2 linked regions of the Rhodopseudomonas palustris genome follow. The protein of the gene in region 1 interacts with the protein of each later gene in a pairwise test. Links are inferred from orthologs where the notes say so. Each region holds a gene or a part of one and is shown on either strand. Other genes may lie near its edges. The genes, in order: HZF03_RS13465 and grpE.

What was found.
Region 2: the proteins of HZF03_RS13465 (region 1) and grpE interact in binary tests that used the Escherichia coli proteins (3 or more experiments, as listed by UniProt). The link is inferred for Rhodopseudomonas palustris from one-to-one orthologs.

What each region holds. Positions count from the first base shown.
Region 1 is NZ_CP058907.1:2,951,292-2,966,873, forward strand. What follows is about bases 6,172-8,986. They hold HZF03_RS13465 (Nramp family divalent metal transporter), read left to right. Parts: upstream 6,172-6,799; coding sequence 6,800-8,173; downstream 8,174-8,986. Other genes in these bases: HZF03_RS13455 (sodium:proton antiporter), read left to right, coding at 6,172-6,335; HZF03_RS13460 (hypothetical protein), read right to left, coding at 6,350-6,523; HZF03_RS13470 (AraC family transcriptional regulator), read right to left, coding at 8,233-8,986. Outside these bases: HZF03_RS13430 (hypothetical protein), read left to right, coding at 1-249; DNA repair protein RecO, read left to right, coding at 292-1,044; HZF03_RS13440 (SDR family oxidoreductase), read right to left, coding at 1,084-1,953; HZF03_RS13445 (winged helix-turn-helix transcriptional regulator), read left to right, coding at 2,036-2,548; parC (DNA topoisomerase IV subunit A), read left to right, coding at 2,558-4,819; more of HZF03_RS13455, read left to right, coding at 4,905-6,171; more of HZF03_RS13470, read right to left, coding at 8,987-9,054; HZF03_RS13475 (FUSC family protein), read left to right, coding at 9,161-11,254; HZF03_RS13480 (DUF1656 domain-containing protein), read left to right, coding at 11,244-11,459; HZF03_RS13485 (efflux RND transporter periplasmic adaptor subunit), read left to right, coding at 11,456-12,358; HZF03_RS13490 (arginyltransferase), read right to left, coding at 12,451-13,227; HZF03_RS13495 (RDD family protein), read right to left, coding at 13,296-13,823; hemB (porphobilinogen synthase), read right to left, coding at 13,981-15,033; HZF03_RS13505 (DUF6163 family protein), read left to right, coding at 15,227-15,582. UniProt on the Escherichia coli protein: H(+)-stimulated, divalent metal cation uptake system. Involved in manganese and iron uptake. Can also transport cadmium, cobalt, zinc and to a lesser extent nickel and copper. Involved in response to reactive oxygen.
Region 2 is NZ_CP058907.1:342,448-356,799, forward strand. What follows is about bases 11,500-14,346. They hold grpE (nucleotide exchange factor GrpE), read left to right. Parts: upstream 11,500-12,534; coding sequence 12,535-13,158; downstream 13,159-14,346. Other genes in these bases: hrcA (heat-inducible transcriptional repressor HrcA), read left to right, coding at 11,500-12,444; HZF03_RS01690 (hypothetical protein), read right to left, coding at 13,257-14,198. Also shown: HZF03_RS01610 (ATP-binding protein), read right to left, coding at 1-413; HZF03_RS01615 (YifB family Mg chelatase-like AAA ATPase), read right to left, coding at 540-2,078; HZF03_RS01620 (hypothetical protein), read right to left, coding at 2,178-2,402; rpaI (4-coumaroyl-homoserine lactone synthase), read right to left, coding at 2,399-3,055; HTH-type quorum sensing-dependent transcriptional regulator RpaR, read right to left, coding at 3,141-3,872; gshB (glutathione synthase), read right to left, coding at 4,109-5,050; HZF03_RS01640 (YraN family protein), read right to left, coding at 5,123-5,515; rsmI (16S rRNA (cytidine(1402)-2'-O)-methyltransferase), read right to left, coding at 5,502-6,458; HZF03_RS01650 (penicillin-binding protein activator), read left to right, coding at 6,677-7,876; HZF03_RS01655 (winged helix-turn-helix transcriptional regulator), read right to left, coding at 7,891-8,253; HZF03_RS01660 (nuclear transport factor 2 family protein), read left to right, coding at 8,323-8,652; radical SAM family heme chaperone HemW, read right to left, coding at 8,657-9,814; rdgB (RdgB/HAM1 family non-canonical purine NTP pyrophosphatase), read right to left, coding at 9,804-10,436; rph (ribonuclease PH), read right to left, coding at 10,488-11,201; more of hrcA, read left to right, coding at 11,356-11,499. UniProt on the Escherichia coli protein: Participates actively in the response to hyperosmotic and heat shock by preventing the aggregation of stress-denatured proteins, in association with DnaK and GrpE. It is the nucleotide exchange factor for DnaK and may function as a thermosensor.

The sequences.
Region 1 (15,582 bases):
AACACCATGGCGGCCGCCTTGATCGTGCTGCTGACCTATCTGGTCTGGCTTGCCGCCCACGCCCGCAAGAACTGGGCGAGGGCGGTGCTGACCGCCTCGCTGGTGTTCTCGGTGGTGTCGCTGGCCCAGATCGTCGGCGATAGTGGCATCGAATCCGGACTGTGGATCGATATCGCGTCCTGCATTCTGACCGCGGCAGGGCTGTATCTGTCCTACACCGGCGACGCCCGCGGCTGGTTCACCGCTTAGAGCCGGCAGGCGCGACTGCGCGAAATCCGGTAGGCTCGTCCGATGGAATGGAGCGACGAGGGCATCATTCTCGGGGTGCGGCGGCATGGCGAGTCCGCCGCGATCGTCGAGCTTCTGACCCGCGGCCATGGCCGGCATCTCGGCATGGTGCGCGGCGGGGCGTCGGCGCGGATGCGGCCGCTGCTGCAACCCGGCAACAGCGTGCTGGCATCGTGGCGGGCAAGGCTCGACGAGCATCTCGGCTACTATCAGCTCGAGGCAACCAAGATGCGCGCCGCGACGCTGCTCGGGTCGTCTCATGCGGTGTACGGCGTCACCCATCTGGCATCGCTGGCGCGGCTGCTGCCGGAGCGCGATCCGCACGAAGAGATTTATCAGCGGTTGGTGCTGACCCTCGACGATTTCGACGACTTCGGGGTCGCTGCCGCGCATCTGATCCGGTTCGAGCTGGCGATCCTGGCCGAGCTCGGCTTTGGGCTCGACCTGTCGGCCTGTGCGGCGACCGGCAGCACCACCGAACTGATCTACGTCTCGCCAAAGTCCGGCAGCGCGGTGTCGCGCAGCGCCGGCGAGCCGTGGCGCGACCGCCTGCTGCGCCTGCCGGCTTTCCTGCGTGACGACGAGGCTGAGAGCGGGAATGGCTGGTCCGGGCAAGACCTGTTCGACGGCTTCGAGCTGACCGGCCGTTTCCTGCTGCGCAATGTGTTGGAGCCGCGCGGGCAGAGCCACTCCGACGCCCGCGCGGGCTTCATCAATGCGATCACCCGCGCGCTGCAGCGGCCGGCGGAGTCCTAGCCGGCCACCTCACGCGCGCGGGATGTCGCAATCGTCTCCTCAGGCTTTCAGCGCTGCCGAGATCGTTGTTGCGATCGGCGTGGTCGGATGCCCGATCAACTGGCTCAAGGTTTGGCTGTCGTCGAACAGCGCGCCCTTGGCGGCGCCGGCGTCGGAGTCGGCCAGCAGCGCGGCGAACGGCTTGGGCAGGCCGGCGGCGACCAGGGCAGCCTCGTACTCGGCCTGCGGCAGATCGCGATACGCGACCGCTTTGCCGGACTGCTGCGACAGTTTGGCAGCGAACTCCGCAAGCGTGTAAGCGGCGTCTCCTGCGAGCTCGTAGATCCGGCCGGCCTGCGGCTGCTCGGCGGTGAGTACACGGACCGCGGCCTCGGCATAGTCAGCGCGCGCTGCGGAGGCGATCCGGCCATTGCCGGCGCTGCCGAGCAGGGCACCGTGCGCCAGTGCGGCCGGAATCGAAGTGGTGTAGTTCTCGCTGTACCAGCCGTTGCGGAGCAGGGCGTGCGGCACGCCGGACGCCTTGAGTGCGGCTTCGGTCTGGCGATGTTCTTCTGCAAGCCCGAGCGGCGAGATGTCGGCGTGCAGCAGGCTGGTGTAGGCGAGCAGCGATACCCCGGCCGCGCGCGCAGCTTCGATGGCGTTGCGGTGCTGGACGGCGCGCTGGCCGATCTCGCTGGACGAGATCAGAAGGGCACGCTCCACGCCTGCGAACGCGGGCCCGAGCGTCTCGGGATTGCTGTAGTCGCCGATATGGACGTGAAGGCCTTTGGCGGCAAACTCGGCGGCGACTTTCTCGCTGCGGACCAGCACGCCGATCTGCGCGGGCGGCAGCGACTTGAGCAAGCCGTCGACAACGAGGCGGCCGAGCTGGCCGCTGGCACCGGTGATGAGGAAACGCGAGGCGGACATCGGAAAGCTCCTGGGTGGTCATGATTTGAGGGTAGGTCTATATTGGAGACCTTCTGTCCGGCCCGTAAGGAGGCAGTTTTCCGTGACAAGGTCACCTGGAGAGAACCTGTCGGTCGCGGAGCATCGCGCGACGTTGACCGACCGCTACGCCGCCTGGCGGGAGCAGGGCTTCGACGCCACCCGCTGCCCAGTACGCAACGTGCTCGACCATCTCGGCAGCAAATGGAGCACGCTGCTGTTGATCGCGTTGGCTGAAAAGCCAATGAGATTCAACGCGCTGCTGCGGGATGTTCCAGACATTTCGAAGCGGATGCTGACGCAGACGCTGCGTGACCTGGAGCGCGACGGGCTGGTCGCGCGGCAGGTGTTTCCGACCAAACCGCCCAGCGTCGAATACCGCCTGTCGGCGTCCGGCGAGTCCGTGCTCGCACCGCTGACGGCGTTGGTCGCCTGGGCCGAGCAGCACTTTCCCGAAATCGAACGCGCCCGGGCCCGGTTCGACTCGGCGGCGCGGGACGGCGAGCCCCAGGTTCCAGGCGATTCCGCAAGGCCGGAAAGCCCGCTGGCGCTTGCTCCGCTTCCGGTCAGGGGATAACCCGACGCCATGGGAAAAAGATTGATTCCGCCGGAGCCGGCCGAGATCCACGAGGTCCAGCTTCGCGAAGCGCTGGAAGAGCGCTATCTCGCTTACGCGCTGTCGACCATCATGCACCGGGCGCTGCCGGACGCGCGCGACGGCCTCAAGCCGGTGCATCGCCGCATCCTGTACGGGATGCGATTGCTGCGGCTCGACCCCGGCACGCCGTTCAAGAAGTCCGCCAAGATCGTCGGCGACGTGATGGGTTCGTTCCATCCGCACGGCGACCAGTCGATCTACGATGCGCTGGTGCGTCTGGCGCAGGACTTCTCGTCGCGCTATCCGCTGGTCGACGGCCAGGGCAATTTCGGCAACATCGACGGCGATAACCCGGCAGCCTACCGCTACACCGAAGCGCGCATGACCGACGTCGCGCGGCTGCTGCTGGATGGCATCGACGAGGACGGCGTCGCGTTCCGCGCCAACTACGACGGTCAGTCGAAAGAGCCGGTCGTGCTGCCCGGCGGCTTTCCGAACCTGCTCGCCAACGGCGCGCAGGGCATCGCCGTCGGCATGGCCACCGCGATCCCGCCGCACAACGCCGCCGAGCTGTGCGACGCCGCGCTGCATCTGATCGAGAAGCCCGACGCCAAGTCGAAGGCGCTGCTGCGCTTCGTCAAGGGGCCGGACTTCCCGACCGGTGGCATCATCATCGACTCCAAGGAAAGCATCGCGGAGGCCTACACCACCGGCCGCGGCGCGTTCCGCACCCGCGCCAAGTGGGAGCAGGAAGAGGGCGCGCGCGGCACCTGGACGGTGGTGGTCACGCAGATCCCGTGGCTGGTGCAGAAGTCGCGGCTGATCGAGAAGATCGCCGAGCTGCTCAACGAGAAGAAGCTGCCGCTGGTCGGCGACATCCGCGACGAATCCGCCGAGGACGTCCGCATCGTCATCGAGCCGAAGTCGCGCAGCGTCGATCCGACGTTGATGATGGAGTCACTGTTCCGGCTGACCGAGCTGGAGAGCCGGATCCCGCTCAATCTCAACGTGCTGGTGAAGGGCCGGATTCCGAAGGTGCTCGGCCTCGCCGAATGCCTGCGCGAATGGCTCGATCACCTGCGCGACGTGCTGCTGCGCCGCTCCGAATATCGCAAGGGCCAGATCGAGCATCGGCTCGAAGTGCTCGGCGGCTATCTGATCGCGTACTTGAACATCGACAAGGTGATCAAGATCATCCGCACCGAGGACGAGCCCAAGCCGGTGCTGATGAAGGCCTTCAATCTCACCGAGATCCAGGCCGAAGCCATCCTCAACATGCGGCTGCGCTCTTTGCGCAAGCTCGAGGAATTCGAGATCCGCACCGAGGACAAGAACCTCCGCGCCGAGCTGAAGGGCATCAACGCGGTCCTGAAATCCGAGACCGAGCAGTGGGCCAAGGTCGGCGAACAGGTCCGCAAGGTCCGCGAGATGTTCGGGCCGAAGACGCCGCTCGGCAAGCGCCGCACCCAGTTCGCCGACGCGCCGGAGCACGATCTCGCCGCGATCGAAGAAGCCTTCGTCGAGCGCGAGCCCGTCACTGTGGTGATCTCCGACAAGGGCTGGGTGCGCACGCTGAAGGGCCATGTCGAGGATCTGTCGGGGCTCAACTTCAAGCAGGACGACAAGCTCGGCCAGTCGTTCTTCGCCGAGACGACGTCGAAGCTGCTGCTGCTCGCCACCAACGGCCGGTTCTACGCGCTGGATGTCGCCAAGCTGCCCGGCGGCCGCGGCCATGGCGAGCCGATCCGCATGTTCATCGACATGGAGCAGGACGCCGCGATCGTCACCGTGTTCGTCCACACCGGCGGCCGCAAATTCCTGATCGCCAGCCATGACGGGCAGGGCTTCGTGGTCAACGAGGACGAGTGCGTCGGCTCGACCCGCAAGGGCAAGCAGATCCTCAACGTCGACGTCCCCAACGAGGCGCGCGCGCTCACGGTTGTCAGCGAGGGCGACGACAGCGTCGCCGTGATCGGCGACAACCGCAAGATGGTGATCTTCCCGCTCGATCAGGTCCCGGAGATGACCCGCGGCCGCGGCGTGCGGCTGCAGAAGTACAAGGATGGCGGCCTGTCCGATATCGCCACCTTCTCGTCGAAGCAGGGCCTCGGCTGGCGCGACTCTGCCGGCCGCGAGTTCAGCGCGACCATGAAGGAACTCGCCGAATGGCGCGGCAATCGCGCCGACGCCGGCCGGCTGCCGCCGAAGGGCTTCCCGAAGTCGAACAAGTTCGGACGTAGCATCGCATGATGCTCGCCCGCCTGCGCGCTATGTCGCAGGCGGGCCGTTCGTTTGGCTTTGCGTCTCGCTCCCGAATTGCCTTGAAGTGGATGCGATGATCGAACGCTATTCCCGCCGATTTCGCCTGCTAATTCCGCTGCTCGTCTTCGCTGCGCTTCCGGGGCCGGCGCAGGCGGCCGACCTCGATGGCGCGGCGCTCGGCTGGGCGTGGGGCGTGCCGTTCGCCGGCATCCTCCTGTCGATCGCGCTCGGACCGCTGCTGGCGCCGAAAATCTGGCACGCGCATTACGGCAAGATCGCCGCCGGCTGGGGCGTGCTGGCGCTGGCGCCGATTGCGATCGTGTACGGCTGGGACACCGCGCTGGCGTCGCTGATCCATGCGCTGCTCGCCGAATATCTCAGCTTCATCGTGTTGCTGTTCGCACTGTTCACGGTCTCAGGCGGCATTCTGGTCACCGGTACGATCCGAGCTACGCCATTGATCAACACCGGCATGCTCGCGGTCGGCACCGCCTGCGCCAGCCTGATCGGCACCACCGGCGCCGCGATGGTGCTGATCCGGCCGCTGATCCGCGCCAATGCCGGGCGGCAGCACAACGTCCATGTCGTGGTGTTCTTCATCATCCTGGTCGCCAACATCGGCGGCGCACTGTCGCCGCTTGGCGATCCGCCGCTGTTCGTCGGCTTCCTGCGCGGCGTCGATTTCTTCTGGCCGGTGCAGCACCTGTGGCAGCAGACGCTGATCGTGGCCGGCGTGCTGCTCGTGGTGTTCTATCTGCTCGACCGCTGGTACGCGCGGCATGATGCGCCGGCCAAGACGTCAGAAGCACCGATCGGATTTCGCGGCGGCATCAATTTCCTGCTGATCGCCGGAATCATCGCGACCATTCTGGCCTGCGCGCAATGGCGCCCCGGCATCGAGTTCGACGTTTACGGCACCAAGGTCGCGCTGCAGAATCTGGTGCGCGACGCGATGCTGGTGGTGCTGGCGCTGCTGTCGCTGTGGTGGACCGCCGACGAGCACCGCGCCGCCAACGGCTTCACCTGGGAGCCGATCCGCGAAGTCGCCAAACTGTTCGCCGGGATCTTCGTCGCCATCATTCCGGTGCTAGCGATGCTGCACGCCGGGAAGAGCGGGCTGTTTGCGCCGCTGCTGGAGGCGGTGACCGCGAGCGACGGCACGCCGCGCGAAGTGCCGTACTTCTGGTTCACCGGGCTGTTGTCGGCGGTGCTCGACAACGCGCCGACCTATCTGGTGTTCTTCGAACTGGCAGGCGGCCGGCCCGCCGAGCTGATGGGGCCGCTCGCCGGCACGCTCGCGGCGATCTCGATGGGATCGGTCTACATGGGCGCGCTGACCTATGTCGGTAACGCGCCGAACTTCATGGTGTACGCCATCGCCACCGAGCGCGGGATCAAGATGCCGGGCTTCTTCGGCTACGCGCTGCGGGCGGGCCTCGTGCTGATCCCGCTGTTCCTGCTGCTGACGTTCCTGCCGATCGTCCCGAACCTGCGGCTGCACTGAGCCCGCGAGGGGCGTTACTTGCTCTGCGGCGCCGTTGCGGCCGGGGCAGGGGGCAGGCCGGGCGTGTGCTTCGGCTTCAGCGTGCCCACGTAGAACGACACGCCGCCGACCATCACGACGCAGATCGCGTACACAAGGTAGGCTTGCGGAGGCTTGGTGGCCCAACCCAGCAAGCCGCTGAAAGACATCCGCTCTGGCGCTTGATTTGACATGGCGGCGTTGTGCGCGATTTGCGGGCGAACGCAAGCCGGAAAATCGCGGCAGGACCGATCCTGCACGAGAAACCGTACGGTCGAAGCCTGATCAATGACCACTGGCGTCTTTTGTGGCAGGCTATTCCAAGGCCCGCGACTCGGCCGCCGGAGGCTCCTTGACCGCAAAAATCGTCATCAACCAGTGCTTGGCTACCTTCTTGCTATTGCAAATGACTTGCAAGAAGCGTTGTGAGCCTGCATTGTGATGCGATGGATGCAAGATCGCCGCAGATGACCGCCGATCCCTCGCCGGCACCGGAGCAGACCACGGGGTGGCGTTTAGCGCGCGGCGAGCCGTCGCTCGCCGGGATGTTCGGCTCGGTCCCGACCCGGGCCAAGGGGCCGTTCTGGCGCAAGCTGATCGCATTCCTCGGCCCTGGCTATCTGGTCGCTGTCGGCTACATGGACCCCGGCAACTGGGCAACCTCGCTGGCCGGCGGCTCGAAATACGGCTACGCGCTGCTGACGGTCGCGCTGGTCTCCAACATCATGGCCGTGGTGCTGCAGTCGCTGTGCACGCGGCTCGGCGTCGGTGCGGGCAGGGACCTCGCCCAAGCCTGCCGCGACGCCTATCCCAAATGGGTGTCGTGGCCGCTATGGCTGTCGGCAGAGATCGCGATCACTGCCACCGATCTTGCCGAAGTGATCGGCACCGCGATCGGGCTCAATCTGTTGTTCGGGATTCCGCTCGAGATCGGCGTGTTGATCACCGCGGCCGACGTGTTCCTGGTGCTGGCGCTGCAGGCGTTCGGCTTCCGCTGGATCGAGGCGTTCGTGGTCGCGCTGCTCGGCGTGATCGCGGCGTGCTTTGCGATTCAGATCGCGATGGCGGATCCGGATTGGGGCGCCGTGATCCGCGGCTTTGCGCCGACCACGCGGGTGCTGACCGAACCCGGCATGTTGTATCTGGCGCTCGGTATCCTCGGCGCCACGGTGATGCCGCACAATCTCTACCTGCATTCCGGCCTGGTGCAGACGCGTGGCTTCGGCCACAGCCCAGCCGAGAAGCACGAAGCGATCAAACTGGCGACCTTCGACTCGACGATCGCACTCACCTTCGCGCTGACCATCAACGCGTCGATCCTGATCCTCGCCGCGGCGACCTTCCACCATGCCGGCAAGACCGATATTGCCGAACTCGACCAGGCGCATGCCTTCCTGGCGCCGCTGCTCGGCTCGACGCTGGCGCCGACGCTGTTCGGCATCGCTCTGCTGGCCTGCGGCCTGAACTCGACCATCACCGCCACGCTCGCCGGCCAGATCGTGATGGAAGGCTTCATCCAGATCAGGATCAAACCGTGGCTGCGGCGGATGGTGACGCGGCTGATCGCGATCGTCCCGGCGGTCGCAGTCACGATCATCGCCGGCGAAAAGGGCACCGGGCAGCTCCTGATCCTCAGTCAGGTGGTGCTCAGCCTGCAGCTACCGTTCGCCGTGGTGCCTCTGGTGGTGTTCACCGCCAGCCGCGCGAAGATGGGCGAGTTCGTTGCGCCGCGCTGGCTCACCGCCATCGCATCGCTGATCGCTGCGATCATCGTCGCGCTGAATATCAAACTGGTGTTCGACTACGCGACCGGCGGGTAGTGCACAGACGCGGAAAACCCGAGCGCCGGGTCTGCCTGTCGAACAAAACCAACGCCTGCTCAAACACGCTTCTGCTCATCCGATCCCGCTTTCGTGGGGGCGTGACGCTGCGCGAAGTACTGAGCGGGAGTGCTTCCAAGCGCCTTCTTGAACATGGTGATGAAGGCGTTGACCGACTCGTAGCCAAGTCCGGCCGCAACATTCTGCACCGCTTCGCCGCTGGCGAGTTCCCGGAGGGCAACCACGAGGTGGAGTTGCTGTCGCCAGCGTCCGAACGTCAGACCCGTCTCGCGGATCAGCAGCCGCGCCAATGATCTTTCACTCATCGCGACTTGCTTTGCCCAATCGCTCAAGGTCCTGCGGTCGGATGGCTCGGCTGTCAGGGCGTCGGCGATCGCCCGGATCTTGGGATGGCTGGAAATTGGCAGGTTGAACCGCTCTCGCGGCATGTCAGCGAGTTCGTCCAGCAGCACCCGCGCAATTCGGGCCGCATGGCTGTCTGCGAGATAATCCGCACGCTCCTCTGCTAGACGCTCGACCATTTCTCGTATCAGCGGAGAAATCGCCAGCGTGCAACTGGAGCCGGGCAGGTTCGCCGCCTCCGGCTCGACGAACAGGTAGTTGAGCTGGGCATTGGCAGTGGCACGCGCGCTGTGAGGCACGCCGCCAGGAATCCATACCCCGCAGTTGGGCGGCACAATCCAGATCTCATTGCCGGCCGTGCAGGTGACGGCTCCGTGCAGGGCGAGGATCAGCTGCCCCTTCCGATGCACGTGCAACGGCACCTCAGACTCATGGTCCGAGAAATGCAGCCTGTGGGCGACGGCCGGCAGATGCGTCAGGTCGGGGTCAAAAACGGAAACGACAGATTGCACGGGCATGCGAATGGCCGTTTTCAGGGATTTCTTGTCGTAATACCGAATTTATTCGCTTCTGCAAATTGGTCACAACTGGCGTCATGAACAACATGCCGTCTGGACGCCCCCTGTGACTCGGACCTGCCCAGCAGCGCGCCAGGCGCTGACGAACTTCCTCCGTTACCCCGCCAGGAAGGAAGATGCCGATGCGATCCTGTTTTCGGCAAAGAGTTTCGCCGCGGCGATGCTCGCCTATTACGTTTCACTGCGGATCGGATTGCCCAAGCCGTTTTGGGCCATCGTGACGGTCTATATCGTCTCCCAGCCATCGGCGGGAGCCTCACTCAGTCGCGGCGTGTATCGCTTCGCCGGGACGTTCGTGGGCGCAATAGCGACCGTCGCGATCGTTCCGAATTTCGTCAACGATCCGATCGTGTGCTGCATGATCCTCGCCGGCTGGATCGGCCGTTGCCTGTTTCTATCGCTGCTTGATCGCACGCCGCGAGCTTATGCGTTTGTACTTGCAGGCTACACGACGAGCCTGATCGGCTTTCCGAGCGTGCTTGAACCCGGCGCGGTCTTCGACACCGCATCCTTGCGCGTCCAGGAGATCTGCATCGGCATTCTCTGTGCAGTTCTGATCCATCGATATGTTTGGCCGAAGCCGATGACGGGCCTGTTCAACGGCAAGCTATCGGCGATGCTGCAGGACGCTCGCCGGCTTGCGAGTGTCGCGCTGACAGGATCGTCAAAAGAGAACTGCCAACGGCGCGAACAGCTTGCCGTCGACCTTCTCATGCTGAAGGGGCTGGCGACACATCTTCCATACGATTCCGCATCTGCAAGGCCCCGCCGCGAGACACTGCAGCTCATCCATGACCGGCTCGCTCGGCTTCTTCCACTCACGGCCGAAATCGAGGAGCGAGTACGTTCTCTCAACATCGAGCGCGTCGCTACGGTCGACGAACTGACCGCATTGATCGCTGATGTGGGAAGCTGGATCGCAGTCGATCAGCCGGATGATCAGCATGCGGAAGCTGGTCGGCTGATCGGGCGTGCCCGATCGATTCAGAAACGTTTGGGCCCGAATGCAACGATGGTTGCCGACAGGGTAGGTGCCAACCTGGCCGGCCATCTGGCGGAAATGATTGGCCTGCTGAACGACTGCGACAAACTCGGCCAGAGCATGACCGCCAGCGGGCGCGTACGAAAAGCAGCGGCGCTTCACGGACCCGAGCTTGCAAAGGGGTACGTCTATCACCGTGATCCATGGATGGCGGCGCGCGCAGCGCTCGGTGCGATGGTCAGCATCCTCGGCGGCTGCGCCTTCTGGATATGGTCGGCGTGGCCCGACGGCGGAACGGCGGTCTCCATTCTCGGCGTCTGCTGCACCTTGTTCGGAAACGTCGACACACCTGTGCCGTTTGTCGTGAAATATATCGTCGGCTCGATCTTCGGCGTGCTGATCAGCCTCGTCTACAGCTTCGTCATCCTTCCCCATGTGACGAACTTCGCGGTGCTCGTTGCGGTCCTTGCACCGGCATTCCTATTTGCCGGTTCTCTCCAAGCGCGAGCGCCGACGGCCTTCATGGCGATGGGCATCACTCTGACAATTCCAATCCTTTCGGGGCTGGGCACCAGCTACACTGGCGATTTCGCGGCCTCCCTTAATATGGCGATCGCACTCTTTGTGGCCGTTGGGTTCGCCGCGGTCAGCATGTCGATATTCCAGACCGTACCGGTCGACGTTTCGATCAATCGGCTGCTTCACCTCAGTCGGCGTGACGTCGGCCGCCGTGCTCTGGGCGGCGCTCCGAACGAGGCACGTTGGACAAGTCTGATGATTGACCGAACGGCGCTGCTGCTGCCGAGGCTGAGAGCGGCAAGGAAGGCTTATGCAGACGTGGTCGACGATACGCTCCGCCTTCTTCGTATCGGCCACGTCGCGGGTCAGCTTCGCAAGATGGTCCCGCAGGTCAAGGGCGAGGCCCGCGCTGCAATAGAAGGTCTTCTTACCGAGATTGGCGCGCACTTCCGTGGCAGGAGACCTACAACGCCAGCCGTCCTCATCGATTTCGATCAGCGCATTGAGCGGCTGACGGCGATGATGGAGTACTACTCACCGAAAAGCCGGTTGCGGATATTCGATCTGCTGATCGACCTGCGCTTCGCCCTCGGCGCGAGTGGAGCAGCAGAGAAGGGAGCTCTACCTCATGATCGCTGATCTGAATATCGGAGGCGTCTTAATCCCCGGCCTCGTCGTGGTTGCGTTCATCGGGTTGATCATCACGATCGCGACGATGCGCGTCTGCACCGAGATCGGCGTCTCCCGCCTGTTCGCCTATCGGCCGCTCGCCGAAATCGCCATTTTTGTCATCGTTTGCGGACTGCTCATGCAGTACCTGCCTGTGATCGGACTGTCATTGTGAAACCGCTTCTATCGTTGCTCGGCCACTATGCTCTGACTCTCTGCGTCTTCGTTGCTTCCGGATTCGTCGCCCTGCAGGCTTGGAGCCATTACGAGCGAACGCCCTGGACTCGCGACGGCAGGGTGAGTGTGGATGTGGTCCAGATCGCGCCGGAGGTCTCCGGAACGATCCGCACCGTGCCGATCGCCGATAATCAGTATGTGAAACGTGGCGACGTTCTTTACGAGATCGACCCGGAGCGGCTTCGGCTCGCCGTGGCGCTGGCGGAGGCTGACGTCGAGGCGAAATATCAGGATATGCTGGTACGGCAAGCCACTGCTCAGCGGAAGCAGCAACTCAAACTGAATGACGTGGTCTCACAGGAAGCGCTCCAGCAATCGAGCGGGGCAGCGGCGATGGCCTCTGCGGCCTATCAGGCGGCGCTGGCGACGCGCGATCTGGCCAAACTCAATCTTGCGCGTTCCGTCATTCGCTCCCCAGTCGACGGGTATGTCACCAATTTGAAGCTACGGCCCGGCGACTATGCGACCGCCGGCGTGACAAATGTCGCTATCCTGGACGGGGCGAGTTTCTGGATCACCGGCTATTTCGAAGAGACGAAACTGCAGCAAATCCGTGTAGGAGCTCCGGCGCGGGTCAAGCTGATGGGCTTCGATCAGCCGGCGGCTGGCCATGTCGAGAGCATCGGTCGGGGCATCGAGAACAGCAACGAAACACCTGGTCGTTTCGGGCTGCCGAATGTGGCGGCGACGTTCTCCTGGGTGCGTCTTGCCCAGCGCATACCGGTCCGCATTCATCTCGATCGGGTGCCTTCCGGCGTCGAGCTGGCCGCGGGCATGACAGCAACGGTCGAGATCATTCCCCCGGAGGTCGACGCGAATGCGGGGCGGAGGTCGTGATGCGGGCGGCCGTTTCTGCCGTCCCGTTTGCTCGCCTTGGTGCACCAGAAACCGACTGATGTAGCGGACGCCAGCGTGTCGGGAGGCCTCAGCTAATCCTGCGGCTCGGGCTGCATTTCGCCGGAGGCATCGATGCGCAGCCAGCCGCTTGGCGCCAGCCGTTGCTGCGGCAGGTAGCGGCCTTTGTAGTCCATCTTCTTCGAGCCTTCGATCCAGTAGCCGAGATAGACGTAAGGCAGGCCGAGTCGCCGCGCCCGGGCAATGTGATCGAGGATCATGAAGGTGCCGAGCGAACGGTGCTGTTCGTTCGGCTCGTAGAATGAATACACCATCGACAGACCGTCGCCGAGCACGTCGGTCAACGCCGCCGCGATCAGCTCGCCGCCGCGGCCGGTGATGCCGGTGTCGGGGGTGCGCTTGCGGTACTCGATCATCCGGGTCTGGACGTGGCTGTCCTCGACCATCATCGCGTAGTCGAGCACCGTCATGTCGGCCATGCCACCGTGGCGATGGCGCTGGTCAAGATAGGCGCGGAACACCGAATACTGCTCGGAGGTCGGTACCGGATTGCGCTGCTCGCCGACGATGTCGGCATTGCGGGCCAGCAGCTTGCGCTGGTTGCGCGACGGCTTGAACTCGTTGGCGATCACCCGCACCGATACGCAGGCCCGGCACTGGTCGCAGGCCGGGCGGTAGGCGATCGACTGGCTGCGGCGGAAGCCGCCGTGGGTGAGAAGGTCGTTGAGCTCGCCGGCCTTGTTGCCGACGAGGTGGGTGAACACCTTGCGCTCGTGCCGGCCCGGCAGATACGGGCACGGCGAGGGAGCCGTCAGATAGAACTGCGGGGTGTCGCGCGAGTGCTGGGTCACGTCGGGTCGTCGGCCTCCAACGTGACCAGCATCGCCTTACGTCCGCCTCCGGTCAATCGCTTTCGCCCTTAGTAGGATCGCGCCGGCTGAGAGGCGGGCACGGTGCTGTTGATAATCACAGTTCCGAGCACGATGTCGTGGAGCAGCCGGCGGCGGGCGTTAAACAGCCCGACCAGCAGCACCAGCGGCGTCAGCATCGACAGCGACAGCCAGAACAGGAAGGCATGCGTTGCGCCCAGCACGAAGTAGCCGGGTTCGCCGGTCCAGGTCGTGAGTTCGAGGCCCATGGTGCGCATGCCGATCGTCGCCGAGTGCGGGCCGCCGAGCGAGGCGCCGTAATACACCAGCGCCCAGATCACCGACAGCGGCGACACCAGCCAGAACAGCGTCCAGCCGATGCCGAGCGTCACCAGGCCGAACATTGCGATGAACACGGTGACCATCAGCACCGGGACGGTGAGCACGACCAGGTCGATCAGGAACGCGAAGACGCGCTTGGTCAGCACGCCCTGAAACAGTTCCGGATTGAGCCAGGGATCGAACGCCGCCTCGCGCACCTCGCCGCCGCGCCAGCCACTCCCGCCATAGTCAGCCATCAGCCTGCTCTCCGTTGTCCGCCCGAACCGGAACGATCCGGTTCGACATGGCGACGGCAGCGGCGCCTTGCAAGGCTGGCACGACATTACAAACCCTCCATTGATCCGCCGGAGACCGGCGAATCGATGGAGGGTTGAAAGAAGCGAGGAGGGAGATTTAGCCCTGCTGCCGCAGCTTTTCGGCCGCCGCCGGGGCGAAGTAGGTCAGCACGCCGTTGGCGCCGGCGCGCTTGAAGGCGAGCAGGCTCTCCATCATCGCCCGGTCGCCGTCCAGCCAGCCATTGTTGGCTGCCGCGGCGATCATCGCGTACTCGCCCGACACCTGATAGGCGAAGGTCGGCACGCCGAAGGTCTCCTTCACGCGGCGGACGATGTCGAGATACGGCATGCCCGGCTTGACCATGACCATGTCGGCGCCCTCGGCGAGATCGAGCTCGACCTCGCGGATCGCCTCGTCGGTGTTGGCCGGATCCATCTGGTAGGTGCGCTTGTCGCCGGTGAGCGCCTTGGCCGAGCCGATCGCATCGCGGAACGGGCCATAGAAGGCGGACGCATACTTGGCCGCATAGGCCATGATCTGAACGTCGAGGTAGCCGGCGGCATCGAGCGCTTCGCGGATCGCGCCGATGCGGCCATCCATCATGTCCGACGGTGCGATCACGTCGCAGCCGGCCTGCGCCTGCACCAGCGACTGCTGCACCAGCACCGCGACGGTCTCGTCGTTGAGGATGCGGCCATCCTCGATCAGGCCGTCATGGCCGTGGCTGGTGTAGGGGTCGAGCGCGACGTCGCACAGCACGCCGATCTGCGGGAATTCCTTCTTGATCGCGCGGACGGTCTTGCAGATCAGGTTTTCGGGGTTGGCGGCTTCGGTGCCGTGCTCGTCGCGCAGCGACGGCTCGGTGAACGGGAACAGCGCGATGCACGGGATGTCGAGCTTGGCGGCGCGTTCGGCGTCGCGAACGATCTGGTCGACGCTGAGTCGTTCGACGCCCGGCATCGAGGCGACCTGAACCCGCTGGTTGGTGCCGTCGACCACGAACATCGGCCAGATCAGGTCGTCGGTGGTGAGGACATTCTCGCGCACCAGACGGCGAGCCCACTCAGTCTTGCGGTTGCGGCGCGGACGGATGGTGAGATCGAGCGGCGGAGCGGCGGGCCGGGTCGAGGGGTCACGAATCTCGATGGGACGGCCGAATTTGATCGCCATGGTGCCAACTCTCCCTGCAGGCTCTGCTGTGTTCATGGAAAGTAGCATTTTGGCACCCCCGCGTCACCGCACTGTTGATTTGGCGCAATCAGAGTGTTCCGCGGCGATCACAGCCGATTGATTTTGCTGGCCCGGCGGGCCAAGACTCGGGCCAGACCGCACCGCACCACCACCGATCCGGTAACCGAGCCGCATGTCCGAACTTCCACCACGCGAACAACCGCCGAGAGACCAGGCGATTTCGGTCGCGGCGATCTCGCCGGAGCGGCCCGACAATCATGAGAACGACTGGACGCGGCGCCTGGTGCTGTTCCTGCGGGTGATGGCGGTGCTGTCGGTCGCCAAGGGCCTCTACCATTGGGCGCAGATCACCGGCTTCGTCGGCGGCGAAGACGACGCGTTCGAAGTCCAGACTATGGCCTGGCAGACCGCCACGATCTATTTCGCGGTGATCGAGCTGGTCGCCGCCGTCGGGCTGTGGCTCGCGACGCCATGGGGCGCCGTGGTGTGGCTGACGACCGTGGTGTCGATGGCGGTGATCGAACTGAT
Region 2 (14,352 bases), 2.6 Mb from region 1 along the record:
AGTGGGGTGCGGATTTCGTGCGACGCCATTGCCAGCAACCGCGACTTGGCGTGGTTCGCGGCGTCGGCGCTCTCGCGCGCCGCGATCAGCGCGCGCGTCTTGCTTTGATTTGGCTGCAGATCCGGAGGTGGTTCCTGAGACGCAGTCAGCAGGCGCAGGCGGCCCCTCATTCGCCGCAGCCGCATCGTTTGCACCGCCAGCGCCAAGCAGGCCAGCGCGAACAGGAAACTGGCGCCAACGGCGAAGGCGTGCGGATCGTAGCCGGAGGTCTCCGGGTTGCTGCCGAGCAGCAGCCCATAAGCACCGCCGAACCCGGCGGAAAACGCCATCACGGCGCGGCCCGCCATCGTGATGCGCGGATGCCGGCGCGCCAACAGACGCAGCCTCGACCTGATCCGCAGCTTGCCCGCCATCGCCCTTCCCACAGTTGCCGCTATCGGCAACGCAGAACATGGCGTTTGGGGTGCTGCAGACAGGTTGAAACCTTGGCGGGAAGGCCTCAGCGCTGCGAATAGGGTTGAGGGCGCGTTAACAGCGGCTCAAGCCGCGCGGCGCTGATCGTCGGCCAGCGCGCGATACGACAATGCTTCGGCCAGATGGACGCGGCCGATGCGGTCGCAGCCGTCGAGGTCGGCCAGCGTGCGGGCAACCCGCAGCACGCGATGATAACCGCGCGCCGACAGCCGCATGGTCTCGGCGGCGTCGTGCAGCAGTTTCAGCCCGGCCGAATCCGGCTGCGCCGTGGTCTCCAGCACCGCCGCCGGCGCTTCCGCGTTGGTACGGATCTGCGGCAGCCCGATCGACGCGTAGCGTGTCCACTGTACGTCGCGCGCCGCAGCGACGCGCGCTGCGACTTCGGCCGAGCCTTCGGCTGGCGGCGGCAGGATCAGGTCGGCGGCGCTGACCGCCGGCACTTCGATGCGCAGATCGATGCGGTCCATCAGAGGACCGGAGATGCGGGATTGATAGTCCGACGTGCAGCGATCGACCCGGCCGCGCTTGCAGGCAAATCCCGGTTCGAATGCGTGGCCGCAGCGGCATGGATTCATCGCCGCCACCAGCATCACCCGCGCCGGATAGGTGACGCGGTGATTGGCGCGCGACACGGCGACTTCGCCGGTTTCCAGCGGTGCGCGCAGCGAATCCAGTACGCGCGGATCGAACTCCGGCAGCTCGTCGAGAAACAGCACGCCCTGATGCGCCAGCGAAATCTCCCCGGGCCGCGCCTTGATGCCGCCGCCGGTCAGCGCCGCCATGCTGGCGGAGTGGTGCGGCGCGCGGAACGGCCGGCGCGCCGTCAGCGCGCCATCGCGGATTTCGCCGGCGACCGAGGCGATCATCGACACTTCCAACAGCTCGGCCGGTGACAATGGCGGCAGGATCGAGGGCAGCCGCGCCGCCAGCATCGACTTGCCGGCACCCGGCGCTCCGATCATCAAGAGGTGATGCCCGCCGGCGGCGGCGATTTCGAGCGCGCGCTTGGCGCTCTCTTGGCCCTTGATGTCGCGCAGGTCGAGCATTGAGGCTTCGGCTTCCCGGACCCGCGGCTGCGGCCGCCCAAGCAATTGCGAGCCTTTGAAGTGATTGGCGATCTGGATCAGCGAGCTGGCCGCAATGATCTGGATGTCGGGGCTCGCCCAGGCTGCTTCGGAGCCGCAGGCCGCCGGGCAGATCAGGCCGTGCTCGCGCGCATTGGCGGCGATCGCGGCTGGCAAGACGCCGGCCACCGGCGCGATCGAGCCGTCGAGCCCGAGCTCGCCGAGGACCGTGAAGCCTTCGAGCGCGTCGGCTGGGATGGCACCGATCGCCGCCATCAGGCCGAGCGCGATCGGCAGGTCGTAATGGCTGCCTTCCTTGGGCAGATCGGCGGGAGCGAGATTGACAGTGATCCGCCGTGCCGGCAGCGCCAGGCCCGATGCGATCAGCGCCGATCGAACCCGTTCGCGCGCTTCCGACACAGCCTTGTCGGCCAACCCGACCATCGCGAAGGCCGGGAGTCCGGGCGACACCTGGACCTGGACATCGACGCTGCGCGCCTCGATGCCTTCGAACGCCACGGTGGATACGTGCTGGACCATAACGCCCTCTCCGCAGAGCAACGAGGCTAACCGCGGCGCAGTCCCTGCGCAAGAACATTAAGTGAACAAACCGGCGGGCATTCGCCCGCCGGTGCCGGGTCAGGCACTGTTTTTGGTGCGGCTCTCCAGCGCGATTTCCGTCAGGTCGACCTCCAGCCGCGCCATCATCAGCAGTTGGACTGCCGACGAGATGCCGAGCTCTTCGGCCTGCTCGATGGCGCGGTTGATGGTCGAGGCCAGCGCGTCGATGCAGACCGCGTGCTGTTTCAACGGCGGGTTCAGCGTGATCGGCCGAGCGCCGCGGGGCTTGGACGAGGCATTCATGAAATCACCTGGAATTCCGGAAGCGAATGACGGCGGATGGCTTCGAGCCCGCGCCATTCCAGCTTGGGTCCGGGTACCGAGCGGCGATTGCAGATGCCGACCCAGGCGTCGTCGTCGACGTCGACGATCACTGCGGTGGTCGAGAAGCCGTTGATGTCCTGAGGCAGGCCGAGCGGCTTAGCCTTCCAGCCCTGGTCCACCAGCCGCGGCAGCCACCAGGTCTCCAGCACGATGGTGAAGGCCGACAGACCGATCGACAGGCCGTACTCCATCGCGGCCGCCTGGATCACCGCTTCGGCGCGCGGGCCGCCATGCTCGCCGCGCTTGCGCGGTACCACGAAGATCCGCGACAGCTCGTAGGCATCCGGCCGCCGCACCGGGCCGGCCAGCGCAAGCTGCGGGAAGACGTCGCTGAGGAGCGTCGGTGACGTGGTCGGCACCATCCGCATGCCGGCGACGATGTCGTCATTGTCGACGCCGAGCAGATACACGGCGTCTTCGGTGTCGAACTGATCGATCTCGCGGCCATCCGGCCGATCGAGCTCCTTCCAGCCGCGCTCGACGACGTAGATCTGGTGACGGATGCGGAAGTACTTTTCGAGCAGACCGGCATAGAGCGCGCGGTTCTCTCGACGGATGACATGAACCTGCATGATGAAATTCCCCTCCTGCAGTGGGTCTGCAGGCGGGAACAGTGCAGGTGCGAACGGGAACCTAACTACTGTCCGATCGGACAGGTCACAAACGGATCAATCCGAGCGTCAATGCCTTGGCAACCGCCGCGGTGCGGTTGGCGGCGTCGAGCTTACGGGCGGCTTCGATCAGATGGAATTTCACGGTGCGCTCGGTGATGCAGAGGATCACCGAGATCTCCCAGGCGGTCTTGCCCTGCGCTGCCCATTGCAGGATCTCGCACTCGCGCGGCGTGAGCCGGTTGCGCCGGATCGGCTTTGGCCGGCTGAGCGCCCGCAGGCGACTATGCGCGTAGATGCTGACGAGCTGCATCGCGCCGCGCGCGGCCGGGCTGAGGTCCGGATCCTTGCCGGCCATGCTGATCGCGGCGCTACCGTCGTCGTAGTGCAGCGGAATGCAGTAGCCTTCGACCAGTCCAAATTCGGCCGCCCGGGTCATGACCCGGTGGGCGGCCGGATCACGGTCGCGGTCGTAGGGAGCATCGGACCATACGAAAGGATGAACCGTGGTAGCGCCGTGGCGCGGCACCGGATCGACCGCACTGAAGTTTTCGCTGACATACAGATCGAACCAGTCGCGCGGCCAGCCATTGGCCAGCGTCAGCTCCGGTAGTCCGGCATTGCGCGACGGCAGGCCGGCCATGATGTAGGCGGTAAATCCGCAGCTCGCGATCAGCGATTCGAACCGGCTGATCAGCGCCGGCGCCTCGAGCCGTTCGACGGAATCGACGAATTCCAGCGCACGCCGTCCCCAAAGCTGATCTTCGCCGACGATCATACCGCCGCAACCTCCGATCCGACTATCGGGGACCGCGGGGCTCTCTGTGCCAGCCGCCGCCCGATCGACCCATCAATAGCTTACCACCGGCGCTTCCACCACGCGCCCGATGTCTCGGCAGCGTTGCGGCTGTCCGCATAGTGGACGCGTCAGATACTTGTGCGGCCACCTTTGTCGGCTGGCAAGGGGGAGCGTTCGCGGCGAGGTGTCCCAAATGGTGATCGCCGCCGGCTTCGTCACGCCCGTTTCGCCTCGATCACGTCCCAGATCTTGGCTGCGATGTCGGGGCCGCCGAGCCGCGCCACGGCCCGGATGCCGGTCGGTGAGGTCACGTTGATCTCGGTGAGATAGCCGTCGATCACGTCGATACCGACGAACAACAGCCCGCGTTCACGCAGCTTTGGACCGAGCGTCGCGCAGATCTCGCGTTCGCGCGGCGACAATTCGGTCGCGGCTGCGGCGCCGCCGCGGACCATGTTGGAGCGCAGATCGTCTTCGGCCGGGACGCGATTGACCGCGCCGGCAAATTCGCCGTCGACCAGGATGATGCGTTTGTCGCCGTGCTTCACCTCGGGAAGGAAGCGCTGGATCACCCAGGGCTCGCGGAACGTGACCGCGAACATGTCGTACAGCGAGCCGAAATTGATGTCCTGCGGCAGCACCCGAAACACCGCGGCGCCGCCATGGCCGTGCAGCGGTTTCATCACCACGGCGCCGTGCTCGGCCCGGAACGCGTTGATCTCGTCCTTGTCGCGGCTGATCAGCGTCGGTGGCATCAGCTCGGCGAAATCCATCACGAACAATTTCTCCGGCGCATTGCGCACGCTGGCCGGATTGTTGACCACCAGCGTCGACGGATGAATCCGCTCGAGCAGATGCGTCGAGGTGATGTAGGCGAGATCGAACGGCGGATCCTGCCGCAGCAGCACCACGTCGTAACTACGCATATCGACGCGGGCCGGTTCGCCCAGCGTGAAGTGATCGCCTTCCTGGTCGCGCACTTTCAGGCTCTGCACCGAGGCCACGACGTCATTGCCGCGCAGCGACAGCTTGTCGGGCGTGAAGTACGAGATCGCGTGGCCGCGAGCTTGCGCTTCGAGCAGCAGCGCGAACGTCGAATCGCCGCGGATGTTGATCCGCGCGATGGGGTCCATCTGGACGGCGACCTTCAATGTCATGTCGTGTGTTCCGGAGTTGGCAGAGCGGCGGTGACGATGCGGGGTGGCGGCGGCTTGGTCAAGCAGCCGCGCTCATGGCGTGGCGTCGAACGCGCCGGGCAGATGCCGGGGCGCTGTGTTGGGAGCAATCAGGATGGCGTCGAAACGCAGCTCGCTCATCGCGTGCTCTGGATGTCGGCTCAGCCAGGCTTCGGCGGCCGCAACGATGCGGCTCTGCTGCCGCGGCGTCACCGCGTAGGCGGCATCGTCGACATTGCCGCGTGCCTTCACCTCGACGAACGCCACCAGCGCGTCGCGCTGCGCCACCAGATCGATCTCGCCGCAGCGGGTTTTGAAGCGCCGCGCCAGGATCCGGTAACCTTGTCGTTCGAGATAATCGGCGGCGCTGGCTTCGGCCGACAGGCCGGTGCGGAACGCGGCGATGCGCGCCAGCACGGAGGGTTGCGACCGATCAGTCTTCGCCATCGTCGGCCTCGCGCTGCCGCGACAGCTCCAACGCGCGCGCGTAGATATCGCGCTTGTGCCGGCCGGAGAGTTCGACCGCCTGTGCGACCGCGTCCTTGACGCTGTGGCGGGTCAGGGCTTCGCTCAGCCAGCGGTCGAGGTCGTCGTCGCTCATCACCCGTGAGGCGGGATCGGGCGGCGCGATCACCACGACGAATTCCCCGCGCGTCTCCATCGTGTCGGCCTTCGCGGCAAGCTCGCCGAGCGTAGCGCGTCGCACCTCCTGATGCAGCTTGGTCAGTTCGCGGCAGATAGCGGCCTCGCGCGTCCCACCGAGCAGGTCGGCAAGATCATGTACCGAGTTCTGAATCCGGCTGCCCGCTTCGAACAGCACCAGCGTCGCGTCGATCGCCGCCAGCTCACCGAGCCGCGTGCGGCGGGCTCCCTGTTTCGAAGGCAGGAAGCCGTCGAAGAAGAAACGGTCGGTCGGCAACCCGGCGAGCGACAGTGCAACCAACACGGCTGACGCGCCCGGAAGTCCGATCACTTGATGTCCGGCAGCGTACACCTCGCGCACCAACTTATAGCCGGGATCGGAGATCAGCGGCGTACCGGCATCGGAGACAAGCGCGACGGACTGACCCTGCGCCAGCATCTCCAGAAGCTTCGGCCGCGCCTGAGCGGCATTGTGCTCGTGGTACGGCTTCAGCCGTGCCGAGATGCCATATCGTTCGAGCAAGCGGTGCGTAATTCGTGTATCTTCGCAAGCGATCAGGTCGGCACCGGCGAGCGTTTCCAGCGCACGTAGCGTGATGTCGCCGAGATGACCGATCGGGGTGGCGACGAGATGCAGTCCCGGTGCGATGCGTGGGGCGACCAGACGTTGGCCGGCGACCAGAAACGTTCGTGCGTTCGGTTCCGCCGCTGCGGGCGGCGGTGCTGAAATTTCTGGTTTGACGCGCATCGTCACTAACTTGATCGGCCTGGACGGCAGGATGGCAGAGGAAAGGTTGAAAACGACGGCACGGTGATTTGTCCGGCGCTCGTAATGAGCATAAACCTTTTGGCCCGGTTATTCATTGGCCGACATTGTGATGAAATCTTCCGTCAAAGGCCGAAAGGCCGACCGTACGGAGGACGACACGGGATCCGGCAGCCCGCCGGACCGCTGCAAGAGATGGCATGGCAAGCTTGCACGATCCACACACGAAACCGTTGCGAACCACCCGCCGTACCGCGCTGGGGCTGCTCCTCGGAGCGCCACTGCTGAGCGCCTGCTCGGGCGTCCAGCAAAGCCTGAGCGATCAGTTCGGCCAGCAACAGCCCGCTGCCGGTCCGGCGCAGCAGCCGGCTGCGGTCGGCAATGGCCGGGTCAAGGTCGGGCTGGTGCTGCCGCTCTCGGCGCCGGGCAACGCCGGGCTCGCCGCGCAGTCGATGAAGAACGCCGCCGAAATGGCGCTGGCTGAATTCCGCAATCCGGACGTTCAGCTCCTGATCAAGGACGACGCCGGCAATCCGACGGGGGCGCAGACCGCGACCCAGCAGGCGCTGGACGAAGGCGCCGAGATCATTCTCGGGCCGCTGTTCGCTCAATCGGTGCCGGCTGCGGCACAGGCGGCCCGCGCCCGCGGCGTGTCGGTGATCGCGTTCTCGACCGACTCCAGCGTCGCCGGCCGCGGCGTGTTTCTGCTGAGTTTCCTGCCGGAGTCCGACGTCAACCGCATCATCGGCTATGCCGGCAGCATCGGAAAGCGATCCTACGCGGCGCTGCTCCCCGAGAATGCCTACGGTGCGGTGGTCGAAGCCGCGTTCAAGCAGATCACCAGCCAGAAGGGTGGCCGTATCGTCGCATTCGAAAAATACGGCGCCGACCGTGCCGGTCCGGCGCGGACCATTGCGGCCTCTCTTGCGAGTGCCGATGCGTTGTTGCTCGCCGATGATGGTGATGCGCTGGCCGCGGTGGCGGACGCGCTCGGTGCCGCCGGCGCGGATCTGAAGCGGGTGCAGCTGCTCGGCACCGGCCTGTGGGACAATCCGCGGGTGTTCGCCACCCAGGCCCTGCAGGGCGGGTTGTTTGCGGCGCCTGACCCGTCCGGCTTCCGCGCATTCGCGGGCCGGTACCGCGCCCGCTATGGGCAGGACCCGGTCCGCACCGCGACGCTCGCTTATGACGGTGTCGCGCTGGTGGCAGCGCTGGCCCGCACCCAGGGCCCGCAGCGGTTCTCGGCCGAAACGCTGACCAATCCGTCCGGTTTTGCCGGCATCGACGGGCTGTTCCGGTTCAGGGCCGATGGCACCAACGAACGCGGCCTTGCGGTGATGAAGGTCGCCAGCGGTGGCGCGCAGGCCGTCGCGGGCCCGCCGAAGAGCTTCGGCGCCTGACAATCACATGCGCCTCAGGGCTTCTGCTCCACCCAGCCCAGCAGGGCGTCGAGCGCGGGGCAAAGCGACTGCCCCCAATCGGTGAGGTGATATTCCACTCTCGGCGGCACTTCCGGATGCACCGTTCGCGCCACGATGCCGTCGGCCTCCAGTTGTCGCAGTTGCTGAGCCAGCATCTTCTGCGACACGTCGGGGATCGAGCGCTCCAGTTCGGAGAACCGCAGGACGCGGCCGCCGAACAGATGAAACAGGATCAGGATTTTCCAGCGCCCCTCGAGCAGCCGGAAGCCGGCCGCGATTCCCTGCGCGGCGGTCAGCGGCGTGTGGGCTGGGTTACTTCGAGGTAAGTCACCGACCTTTTCGTGCGTTCTTGTCATGGCTGCAGCCTATTGCCAGCTCTGTCACGTCGCAATCCTGCGGCGCTTTCGAGAGTTGAGCGAGGTCCCATGACGGTTTTCCTTCCCGCACCAATAGAAGCCTATTTCGTCGCCTCCAATGCACGGGCGGTGCAGGATGTTGCAGCGGCCTTCGCCGCCGACGCCGAGGTCCGTGACGAGGGCAAGATCCATCGTGGGCGCGCAGCGATCGCGGCATGGAAGCGCGCGGCACTCGACAAGTATCAGATGCAGATGGAGCCGTTGACGATCGAACGGGCCGCACAGACCGCGATCGTCACAGCCCGCGTCGCGGGCGACTTTCCGGGCAGTCCCGTGCGATTGACTTATCGGTTCGGTCTCGGCGAGGACGGCATCACATCGCTCGAGATCGGCGCATAGTCGGCTATGCCGCCAGATCGGCCACCACGGCGTCGAGCACCGGGAAGCCCTCTTGCGTCACGCGCAAGCGGCCGTCGGCATCGACCGCGATCGCGCCCTCTTCGCGCAGCAGCGCGATTCGCGACGGATCGAGCGGGCGGCCGGACAGCAACTGATAGCGCTGCGGATCAATGCCTTCGGCAAGCCGCAGCCCCATCAGCAGGAATTCGTCGGCGCGCTCCTCGCTGGTGAGGTGTTCGTCGGCGATCAGGCCGTGACCGGTGGCTTCCACCCGCATTAGCCAGCTCTCGGGGCGCTTCTCGGTGGCGGTGGCGTAGCGCGCATTGCCGATGTCGAGGCGGCCGTGCGCGCCGGGGCCGATCCCGGCATATTCGTGGCCGCGCCAATAGATCAGATTGTGCCGGCATTCCGCGCCCGGGCGGGCGTGGTTGGAAATCTCATAGGCCGGGAGTCCGAGTTCGGCGCAGACCGATTGCGTGACATCGTACAGCGCCCGTGCCTCGGCCTCGTCCGGCGTCGGCAGCTTGCCGGCCTTGTGCAAGGAATAGAACGGCGTGTCGGGCTCGATGGTGAGCTGATACAGCGACAGATGCTCTGCGGCCTCGCCGATCGCGTAGCGCAGCTCGGCTTCCCACATCGCCGCGGTCTGTCCGGGCCGCGCATAAATCAGGTCGAACGAGTAGCGGTCGAACGCCGACTTGGCGATCGCCACCGCGTTCAAGGCTTCTTCGGCCGAGTGCAGTCGCCCAAGCGCCTTCAGCGAGGCGTCGTCCAGCGCCTGCACGCCGAGTGACACGCGGTTGACGCCCGCAGCCCGATAGCCGCGAAACCGCGTGGCCTCGACGCTGGTTGGGTTGGCCTCGAGCGTCACTTCGGCCCCGGGTTCGACCTGCCAATGCCGGGCGATGGCATCGAGGATCGCCGCCACGGTCGAAGGCTGCATCAGAGATGGGGTGCCGCCGCCAAGAAAGATCGAGCTCACTTGGCGCGGCCCGATTCGCTCTGCGGTGGTGGCGATCTCACGCGCGAAGGCGCGGGCGAAGCGCTCCTCGTCGATCGCGGCGTGGCGGACATGGCTGTTGAAGTCGCAATACGGGCACTTCGACAGGCAGAACGGCCAGTGCACGTAGACGCCGAAAGCTGGGTCGGAGCTAGCCTGCAAGGCAGATCTCCGCCAGTTTGACGAACGCCTTGGCGCGATGCGACAGGCCGAGGCCGAGCGGCGGCAGGCCGTGCTTCTCGATGCTGGTCATCTCGCCGAAGGTGCGGCTGTGGCCCTCGGGCAGGAACACCGGGTCATAACCGAAGCCGGCGGTGCCGCGCGGCGGCCACACCAAGGTGCCGTCGGCGCGGGCTTCGACTTCTTCGATGTGCCCGTCCGGCCAGGCGACGCACAGTGCCGAGACGAAATGCGCGGTGCGTCGCTCCGGCGCGGTCGCGCCGCGCTCCTGCAGCAGTCGCTCGATCCGCGCCATCGCGCCAGCAAAATCCTTCGCATCCCCGGCCCAGCGGGCCGAATAGATCCCGGGAGCGCCGTCGAGTGCGTCGACCGCAAGGCCGGAATCATCAGCAAACGCAGGTAGTTGCGCGGCCTTGGCGGCGGCCTCGGCCTTGATCCGGGCATTCGCTTGGAAGCTGTCGCCGGTCTCGTCCGGTTCGGCAAGGCCGAGCTCGCCGGCGGAGATCGCCTCGATGCCGTAAGGAGCCAGCAGCTCGCGCATCTCGGCCAGCTTGCCGGGATTGTGGGTGGCGATCACGAGCTTGCCGGTGATTCGACGATGCATGGCGATGTCAGCCTAGCTCAGCTCGCGTTGCAAAGAAGTGGCAGGAATGACTCACCCAACCGCCATTTTCTGCAGGTCCACCAGCCGGGCGACGCCCTTCTGCGCCAGCGCCATCAGCTGGAGGAACTCGTCCTGCGAGAACGGAGTGCGTTCCGCGGTGCCCTGCACTTCGACCAGACGGCCGTCGCCGGTCATCACGAAGTTGGCGTCGGTCTCGGCCTCGGAATCCTCGGCGTAGTCGAGATCGAGCACCGGCGTACCGTTGTAGATCCCGCAGGAGATCGCCGCGACGTTGTCGCGAAGCACCTGGCCCTTGATCATGTTGCGGGCCTTCATCCAGTTCAGGCAGTCCGCAAGCGCGACCCAGGCGCCGGTAATCGAGGCGGTCCGGGTGCCGCCGTCGGCCTGCAGCACGTCGCAGTCCACCGTGATCTGGCGCTCGCCGAGCGCCTCGAGATCGACGATGGTGCGCAGCGAGCGGCCGATGAGGCGCTGAATCTCGACGGTGCGGCCGTTCTGCTTGCCGGCGGAGGCTTCGCGGCGGGTGCGCTCAAGGGTGGCGCGCGGCAGCATGCCGTATTCGGCCGTCACCCAGCCGCGGCCCTGGCCCTTCAGCCACGGCGGCAGCCGTTCTTCCAGGGTGGCGGTCACCAGCACGTGGGTGTCGCCGAACTTCACCAGGCAGGAGCCCTCGGCATATTTGACCACGCCGCGTTCCAGCGACACGGCGCGCAATTCGTCGGGCGCACGGCGGCTCGGCCGCATGGGGGACCTCCATCTATTGCGGGGGGAAAATCAACGTTGCGGTGCTTTTAGGGGGCCGCAGCCGCAGCGGCAAGGGTTGCGGCCGTCAACCCTACGCTCCCCGCTTGTAACTGAGCCCAAGCGACGACAGATTAGACGGATCACGGAGGAGAATTTGGCTCAGCACGACCCGATCGGCCTGATCGCGCCCAATGCCGGCCTTGCCCAGCTCAACGAGCGTTCGCGGGAGATTTTTCGTCAGATCGTCGAAAGCTACCTTGCGACCGGTGAGCCGGTGGGCTCCCGCAACATTTCTCGTTTGATTTCCGTCCCGCTGTCGCCGGCCTCGGTGCGCAACGTGATGGCCGACCTCGAACAGCTCGGCCTGATCTATGCCCCGCACACCTCGGCCGGGCGGCTGCCGACCGAACTCGGCCTGCGGTTCTTCGTCGACGCGCTGATGCAGATCGGCGACCTGACCGAGCCGGAGCGGCAGTCGATCCAGGCGCAGCTTTCGTCAGTAGGACGTGCCCATACGGTCGAAGCCGCGCTCGGCGAGGCGCTGACGCGGCTGTCGGGGCTGACACGCGCCGCCGCGGTGGTGCTGACCGCGAAGGCCAATGTCCGGCTCAAGCACATCGAATTCGTCCGGCTGGAGCCGGAGCGTGCGCTGGTGATCCTGGTGGCCGAAGACGGCCAGGTCGAGAACCGCGTGCTGACGCTGCCGCCGGGTGTGCCGTCCTCGGCTCTGATCGAAGCGGCCAATTATCTCAACGCCCGGATTCGCGGCCGGACGCTGGCTGAAGCCCGGCTCGAGCTCGAATCGCTGATGGTTCAGAACAAGGCGGAACTCGATCAGCTGACCCAGAAGGTGATCGCGGCGGGAATCGCCAGCTGGTCCGGCGGCGACGGCGAGGACCGCCAGTTGATCGTGCGCGGCCACGCCAATCTGCTCGAAGACCTGCATGCGCTCGACGACCTGGAGCGAGTGCGGTTGCTGTTCGACGATCTCGAGACCAAGCGCGGGGTGATCGATCTGCTCGGCCGCGCCGAGAGCGCCGACGGCGTGCGGATCTTCATCGGTTCGGAAAACAAGCTGTTCTCGCTGTCGGGCTCGTCGACCATTATCGCGCCCTACAGCGACGGCGCCGGCCACATCGTCGGCGTGCTCGGCGTGATCGGGCCGACCCGGCTGAACTATGCGCGGGTGATCCCGATGGTCGATTACACCGCGCGGATCGTCAGCCGGATGCTCGGCGGCTGATTTCCGAAACTTGATTTTCGCGCCGCAAACCACGATATCCCGGCCAGCTCTCCCGTAACGATCCAGACGATTTTTCAAGAAGGTAGCGTGATGACCGAGACTGATGGACAGAAGGACAACAACCAGGACACGGCGCAGGCCGCCGCCGATCCGGTCGTTTCCAAGCCGTACATCATGCCGGACGACCCGGAAGAAGGATCGAACGAGGCACTGGTGCGCGAGGCTGCGGACGCGCGCGACAAGATGCTGCGTACGCTCGCCGAAATGGAGAACCTGCGGAAGCGGACCCAGAAGGAAGTCGCCGACGCGCGCACCTATGGGGTGACCTCGTTCGCGCGCGACGTGCTCGATATCGCCGACAATCTGCAGCGCGCGCTCGATGCGGTGCCGGCTGACGCCCGCGCCAATGCCGAGCCGGGCCTGAAGGCGTTGATCGAGGGCGTCGAGCTGACCGAGCGCTCGCTGCTCAACGCGCTCGAAAAGAACGGCGTCAAGAAGTTCGATCCGAAGGGCCAGAAGTTCGATCCGAACTTCCAGCAGGCGATGTACGAAGTGCCGGATCCGTCGGTGCCGGCAGGCACCGTCGTGCAGGTGGTTCAGGCCGGCTTCACGATCGGCGACCGCGTGCTGCGTCCGGCGCTGGTCGGTGTCGCCAAGGGCGGCGCCAAGGCTGCGCCGAGCGATGGCGGCGGCGAGACCGGCAACCTCAACTGACGCGAGCTGCGGCTTCGGCGCGAGCCGGAGCCGCGTCGCTGATCAGCCTCAGCAAGTTGAGAAAAACGACGCGCCGCTCGCGCGTCGTTTGTGTTTGATCAGCGTGGCTGCAGACCGTCGCGGACTTTGCGGAAGCGCGGAAACGCCGTTTCCCATTGGTCTTTCGGTGATGAGCCGATCACCCGCATCGCCACATTGGCGCTGCCGAAGCGCAGCCACTGCACCACCGTCACCGGCGTATTGTTCTTGCCGCTGACACCCGTGACCCGGGTCTCGAATCCCGGCGCGCCGTCGATCCGCATCGGCTCCGACATCGTGATCTTGCTCTCTCGCACACCCGGGATCGCCTCGGCCGCCTGCTGGGCGAAGCGGGCGCGATCGTCGGTCTTCTCCGGCACCGAGCCGATCAGCCCCAGCACCATGAACGGGCCGGTCTCGACCGCCTCTTCGTTGCCGTCGGTCAGCAATAGCGCGGCGCCGGGCGCCAGCGTCCGCACCGTCTTGAAGTCGCCGAGCTCGCGGATCTTGAACGGCATCTGTGCGACCTGCTCGTCGACCGGCACCTGCTGCCGCACCGACACCGACGACAGCATCTTCTTGATTGCTTCGTCCGAGTAGGTCTTTGCCTCGGTTGCTGGCACCTGCACGGCGACGTAGCCGGAAAACAGCTTGCTGCCGGGCACGATCAGCGAGTAGCGGCGGACCTTGTCGGGACCCACCACAGCGTCTTCGGCGGTGAAATAGCCGTTGCCGGCAGCGGTCTCGATCTTCTCCGGCTTGACGTTGCCGAGCGAACCTTCGGGAGCTGCCTTGAACGCCGCGTCGATCTGATCGAACGCGGGCCCCGGCAGCTCGGACACCAGCACTTTGACGCCCTGGTCGCCGGACTCAAAGCCCAGGAAGGCGGTGGACTGGTTCAGCCCCGGCATCGGCACGATGCCGACCCGAATGCCGCGTGGGTAAACCGCGTCGGCGGCGACCGCGTTGGTCGCGGTGGCCGACAGCAGGGCAATCGCAAACAAGCGCGCTATCTGTCTCATGGCGAGTTGTCCTGGGGCTGCATTGAGGCCGTTGTTTGGTCGGGTTCGACCGGGTTTGGTGCTGCAAATCGGACGGCCGGCGACCGCGATGATGCGCTGCGTGCGCCGGCCCGGCAAGCCGCGCCGCAGCGCGCTGCGCAGGCGGTTCGTAACG